2 regions of the Oceanobacillus kimchii X50 genome follow, and region 1 is predicted to be linked to the other one. Evidence: riboswitches for the same ligand, from Rfam matches in the RefSeq annotation. Region 1 holds a riboswitch; the other holds the start of a gene.
The links. Region 1 has a riboswitch for FMN ahead of C794_RS12330 (ECF transporter S component). Riboswitches for the same ligand answer to the same signal wherever they lie in the genome.
Positions count from the first base shown of each region.

Region 2: another riboswitch for FMN. It lies ahead of C794_RS17385 (riboflavin synthase); the one in region 1 lies ahead of C794_RS12330 (ECF transporter S component).

Region 1 covers NZ_CM001792.1:2,368,232-2,371,663, reverse strand. The annotation lists gene C794_RS12340 (S8 family peptidase) at 1-426, shown strand, start outside; gene eutH (ethanolamine utilization protein EutH) at 595-1,698, shown strand; FMN riboswitch at 1,733-1,856, shown strand; gene C794_RS12330 (ECF transporter S component) at 2,010-2,597, shown strand; gene C794_RS12325 (TraR/DksA C4-type zinc finger protein) at 2,709-3,056, opposite strand; gene C794_RS12320 (1,4-dihydroxy-2-naphthoate polyprenyltransferase) at 3,075-3,432, opposite strand, start outside.
Region 2 covers NZ_CM001792.1:3,420,272-3,423,703, forward strand. The annotation lists gene ribH (6,7-dimethyl-8-ribityllumazine synthase) at 163-648, opposite strand; gene ribB (3,4-dihydroxy-2-butanone-4-phosphate synthase) at 669-1,292, opposite strand; gene C794_RS17385 (riboflavin synthase) at 1,304-1,930, opposite strand; FMN riboswitch at 2,209-2,348, opposite strand; gene C794_RS17390 (PH domain-containing protein) at 2,411-2,788, opposite strand; gene C794_RS17395 (2-hydroxycarboxylate transporter family protein) at 3,208-3,432, opposite strand, start outside.

The DNA of each region.
Region 1 (3,432 bases):
TCTAAACGTATTTTACTTGATGAAGGCGAAAATACAATTGAAGTTGTTGCCGCTGACTTGGCTGGAAATACAACGACTGAATCAGTCACTATAGAAGTGGATTACACTGCTCCTGAAATTGAAAATGTAACTCCAACAGAAGATGTACATCTCAGTGCGGGAGAAAGTGTGAAAATTGAGTTTGAAGCTGATCCAGGTTTACGTGCAACTTATGTTATTCATATGCCATTAACGAACCTTGGACTTACGAATGCAACTGAACTTCCAATGATGGAAGTTTCAGAAGGTAAGTATGTTGGTTATTGGACTGCTACGAGTAATGCAGTTGCAGATGGTGCAGTTATTGAAGTTATTGCAAAAGATAGCTTCGGTAATGAAACAAGAGAACAAGCTGAAGGAAAACTATTTATTAATCTAGAAGAATAGTAATAGCTTGTTACAGTAAAAGTCTGTAGAAAAGGAAGAAATTTCTTTCCTACAGACTTTTTTCTATTTTAAAAATTCTATTAATGTATTGTTTAATCTATATTTGATATAGTGTATGCTGGGTTAAGAATAACCATTTTTTATATGGATATACATAAGGGGAAAGGTATGAATATAAATGAAATTATAATGTTGATATTAGCAGCTTTTTTATTACTTGGTGGTATTGATTATTTAGCTGGTAATCGCTTAGGCTTGGGGGAAAAATTTAAAGAAGGAATTATGTCTATGGGGACGTTAGCATTAGTAATAGTAGGAATAGTCTCTTTAGCTCCAGTAATTGCTAATATTTTGACTCCGATCGTAACACCTTTATACAGATGGATTGGGGCAGACCCATCTACATTTGCGAATACAATATTGGCATTAGATATGGGTGGACAAGCACTTGCAGAACAAATGGCTGAAAGCAATGAAGCTGCGTTATTTGCTTGGGTATTTTTAGGTACTATGCTCGGACCAACGATTTCATTTACCATACCAGTTGCACTTAGTATGATTACAAAACAAGATCATTCGTATTTTGCGAAGGGGATAATGATTGGAATTAGTACAATCCCTATTGGTTGCTTAATTGGAGGATTTTATGCTGGACTTGACTGGTCTATGATGTTTCGAAATCTTGTAATTCCAATTGTGTTTTCAATTTGTATTTTAATAGGACTACTATTTTTTGCTGACAATATGATGATACTATTTCATTGGTTAGGTAAAACAGTAACAACAATTGCGTTAATTGGATTATTAGCGATTGGTATTGAAACCATTACTGAAATCACAGTTATTCCGGGGTTAGCTCCTCTAGAAGATGGTATCCAAATAGTCGGATTAATCGCAATTGTGTTAGCTGGTGCCTTTCCATTTGTTGCAGTAATTACAAAACTTGCTTCGAAACATTTACAAAAGATTGGTAATAGTTTACAAATAAATTCAGCTTCTACGGCAGGGCTTATAGCATCTGTAGCTCATGTGATTCCTATGCTAGCATTATTAACGCAAATGAATGAACGTGGAAAGGTTATGAATGTAGCTTTTGCAGTGAGTGGTGCATTTGTATTTGGTGGCCATTTAGGTTTTGTTGCAGGTATAGAATCATCCATGGTGATTGCGATGATAATAGGAAAGTTATCTTCTGGTATTTCAGCAATTGTGTTAGCGTTGTTACTTACTTCATCAAAAGATAGTAATATACTTGCTAAAAATTCAATGTGAAGGTATAATGGTTTCTAACAAATAAATATTCGATTCCAATCTTCGGGGCAGGGTGTAATTCCCGACCGGCGGTAAAGTCCGCGAGCTGCATACGTATTGTGGTTGATCTGGTTAGATTCCAGTACCGACAGTTATAGTCTGGATGGGAGAAGATGTCGATCATGTTTGTGTTACACATTTTTTGTGTGCATTATTTGACGATGTATTCAAACCCTAGGGCTCCGCTCTAGGGTTTTATTAATGAAACACATAACAGGTAATCGTCCTTCATCACAAGATCGGAGTCGAATGAATTGATGGAGGAGACACAGATGCAAAAATCGAAAAGAAACAATTTATTAAAGTTAATTATCATTGCGTTATTAAGTACAATTTCATTGGTATTATTTTTTATTAATTTTCCATTACCATTTTTACCGACACCATATTTAAAAGTAGACTTTAGTGATGTACCTGCTTTGATAGCTTCATTGATTTTCTCCCCAATTGCAGGCATTGTAGTAGTTGGTTTTAAGAATTTATTGTATCTTGCAGTTTCCGGATCTGCAGATCCAATTGGAGTTATGTCAAACTTTATTGCAGGCGTAATGTTAGTTGTTCCAGTTTCTATGATTTATCACCGAGTAAAAGGTATGAAAGGATTACTAACTGGATTAGTTATTGGTACGCTTGTGATGGCAATTGGAATGAGTGTTATGAATTACTATCTGATTTTACCGGCTTATGGTTGGTTTATGGGATGGGAAATGTCTAATCAAGTTAAATGGATATCTGTTATAGCAGGTGTATTACCATTTAATATGTTAAAAGGTGTATTTATTGCAGTATTGTTTATTCCATTATTTATAAAATTACAAGCCTGGGTTCAACAACAACAAACAAGGTTTTCTCTAAAATAAATTAAAAAGCTTCGCAACCACAATGGTAGCGAAGCTTTTTAGATATATAAGGAATTTTGAAATTTATGTGCGGTGGAGAACCAACTACTTCTGGCACAAACGAAGTGCTTTTTAATAGTTTTCTTCTTCCTCTGATACTAAAAGACGGGCAGTGGGCATTACTTCTAATCGTTCTTCTGGAATAGGTTCACCTGATTTTTCACTAATCCCATACGTACCATCTTCGATCCTTTGCAATGCATCTTCAATTTCTTGTAATTGATCTTCTCGCATCAGATTAAGACCAGCATCTCGTTGTTGTTCAAATTGTTCTGTACCCAAATCCGCTGGATGATTATCAAAATTAGTGAGTTCATCAGAACTCGTATTATTGTCTTGTCTATCCTCTAAATCCTCTTTCATTTGCTGTAATTTCTTTTTAAAATAATTTAACTTATCTTTACTTAATTTATTTGTCATAGTTCCATCCTTTCAAAGTTATAACAATGCTGTTATAAGTAGTGATAGCCCTAATAACATTCCATACATTGTGTTTGTTTTTGCAGTAGCGCCCATCGCCGGCATCATTTCAATCGATGTTTTCTTACCTTGGAATTTCTTAATGACTCCATATGCTTTTGGGACACTTAAGAAAGTGATAAAGGACCAAATCGGAAGGAACCCGATAAAGATATACAATAAGGTCATAATATACGCCAACGCCATTAATGTCCCAAGTAGTGCAACGGATCGTTCTTTGCCAATCAAGACTGCAATAGTTTTTCTACCTCCGCGTTTGTCCCCTTCGCGATCTCGGATATTGTTTGCAAAATTGATACAACCGATAAAGATAGTA
Region 2 (3,432 bases), 1.1 Mb from region 1:
TTGCGGTTAATCTAACGTTGTTATATAAATACCAATAAAACATTCGATTTTAAATAAAACTTAGAATGATGAAATTGACTCAAATATTATAATTCACGCAACTAAAAAAACTGTCCATAGCCTTCGTTTATCACGGTGAGACTTCTGGACAGTTTGTTCATACTAGTTCATTCCGACGCTCTCTATTTGGAATTGTTCGTTTAATGATATCATTTCAAGTAACCCGAGCGCTGTTTCTGCACCTTTATTTCCAGCTTTCGTTCCTGCTCTTTCTACAGCTTGCTCAATCGACTCTGTTGTTAATACACCAAACAATACTGGTATGTTGCTATTCATCCCTACTTGGGCTACTCCCTTGGAGACTTCATTACAAACATAATCATAATGTGTAGTTGCTCCGCGGATAACTGTTCCTAACGTTAATACACCGTCATATTTTTGTGAATTAACTGCACGTTTAGTTATAAAAGGAATTTCAAAAGCGCCAGGAACCCAGATCACATCGATATTTTCTCTAGCTACGCCGTGACGAATAAGCATATCTTCTGCACCGGATAATAGTCTCGCAGTAATAAACTCATTAAATCTACTTGTTACAATCGCAATCTTCTTTCCCTGTCCATTATAGTTTCCTTCATATATTGTCATACGATCAAACTCCTCTACGATTAATTTTCTATAGCTATTTCTTTTTTTCGATATTGAACGAGATCTTCTACTGTAATTAAGGTTAAATGCCATTGTTTCGCCAGTGTTTCAAGAGCTGGATATCTTGCCATCGATCCATCATCATTTAAAATTTCACAAATATACGCCGATGGAAACGAGTTTGATAGACTTGCCAAATCAACAGCTGCTTCTGTGTGACCTCTACGTTCCAATACGCCTGCATTCTTCGCTATTAATGGAAACATATGACCCGGACGCTTGAAATCTGTCGTTTTTGATAATGGGTCAGCTAAAGCCCGTATTGTATCTGCACGATCAGCCGTAGAAATCCCTGTAGAATTGGTATAATGATCAACACTAACCGTAAATTGAGTACCATACGTATCGGTATTATTTTTAGACATTGTATCTAAATCTAATTCCACCGCTCGTTTTTCTGTAATTGGAACGCAGATTAATCCTCGTCCGTATTTAGTCATAAAATTAACATTTTCATGCGTTACCAACTCGCTGAGCCCAACAAGATCTCCTTCTGCTTCTCGGTCCGCATCATCTGCAACAATAATCAATTTTCCATTCCGCAAATCTTCTATCGCCCGCTCTATCTTGCTTTGCTCGTTCATATTTACCCTCCTTAGAATCCATTTTCTTGTAAAAAGGACTGTGATAAGGTTTGCTTGTTTGCTTGAAGAATATATTTAGCAAGCATATCCGTCTCCATATTTACGTAATCACCCACTCGACGTTGGGACAAAATCGATGCTTGCTGTGAATGGGGAATCAAACTAATCGTAAATGTATGACTAGATTTTTCTACAACCGTTAAACTGGTACCATCCAAGGTAACTGAACCTTTCGCAATGACTTCTTGCGCATATGGTATCGGCAATGTGAAGCTCATGTAATATGCATTTTGGTCTTTCCATGTACGTTTGACGGTAATAGTGGAATCTACGTGACCCGCAACGATGTGCCCTTCAAATCGATCTGTTGCACGCATCGCCCTTTCCAAATTCACAGATGAACCAATACTCACATATTGAAGATTGGTAGATCGAAATGTTTCAGGCATGACATCAGCCATAAATGTATCCTCAGCTACTTTGGTGGCAGTCAGACACACTCCATTAACAGCCATGCTGTCGCCAACGTTGTAATGCAGCAATTGCGACTCTGTTGTATGAATAACAAGTTGAATTGTTTCTCGTCGTTTCTCCACGTTCGTTACTTGCCCAATTGTTTGAACAACTCCTGTAAACAAACCATCAGCTCCTTTTATTTAATTTAATATCAGAAATGAATGTGATCTCTTTGAAGGGGGAATAATACTGAAATAGAGAGTAAGCAACTAAATTAGTCTCACTCGTAGAACGATGTAAGGAAAAATGAATTACATAATCTCCATATAAATAGCCCCGCAATATGTAGATTGCGGGGCATAGCTAACTCTAATAAACGATATGTGTAAAAATACGTAAATTTAAGACAACTAGAAACAACCTAGTTTTCTCCACGTCAATAGATATACGTATCCATACAGCTATTCTTCTCCCATCCAGACTATTACTGTCGGTTCTAGATTCTCACTAGATCCACCGCATGAAAGCGGGTCACGGACTTCAAGTTCTTACTAACTTGTCACCGCCGGTCGGGAATTACACCCTGCCCCGAAGAATACACTATTCAATTCTAAGTAAAAGTGTAAAACTTCAGATAGTTAATGTCAAATAAAATAAATAAATTAATTAAGTACGTAGCTTGCCAATACGGTTTGAACTTCATATATATTTAAGCTTTTGTTAAACTGCTTTTGGAAAGGCACAGAATTACCAGATATCCAGATTTTTAACTCCGCATCTAAATCAAAACTTCCAGCAGTTTCAATACTAAAGTGAACTATATTTTTGTAAGGTATCGAATGGATTTCCATCTTTTTACCTGTTACACCTTGTTTATCTACTAGAATTAATCGCTTGTTCGTAAAGATAAATAAATCTCGAATAAGTTTGTACGTTCTCTCAATATTTTCTGATTCCGCTAAAACTTGCTGAAATTCTTCTTCAATCTTCCCGTTATCTACTTCGGATGCATTCCCCATAATACCATCAAAAAGACCCATGTAAATTCCTCCTAAAAGTTTAGTTATATAGGTAATTATACCATATGAGTAAATTTCCATTGCTTAATTTTATAAAAACGAATAATAAGACTGAATATAAATATTAATGTTCGGATTATTAGAATTACTTGGTTTTGATTGAAATGGAAGACGGCGACTCCTGCAGGATCAGCACGAGCTGAAAATCCACTAGGAAAAGGGGGTTTTTTTCCTAGTTAGTTGAAGCCGTGCCTGCGGAAAGCGCCGTCTGCAATGGAAATCAAACAGCAATACATTCGGATTTTATTAATTATGAAATTGATTCACATATAAAATATTTCACTTTTTTTATTGACGCTAAATTCTATCGTTAATTACAAACATAAAAAAGCTCTTATTGTGATCATTTTTCTCACAATAAAAGCTCTTAATAATGTTGTCTATAAGAACATTTGTATGATTAAGCCAGTAATGAGCAGTATAATTGCTCCACCTAAGCGAGAGGAGATTTGAGCGAATGGCATTAATTCCATACGTTTGGAAGCAGATAATACTGCTACATCTCCCGTACCTCCCATGTTGGCCATACATAATCCACCTGTAATAGCTGCCTCAATTGGGTAAAATCCTACGAGTTTACCTAGTAAACCTGCACCAAGTATTGC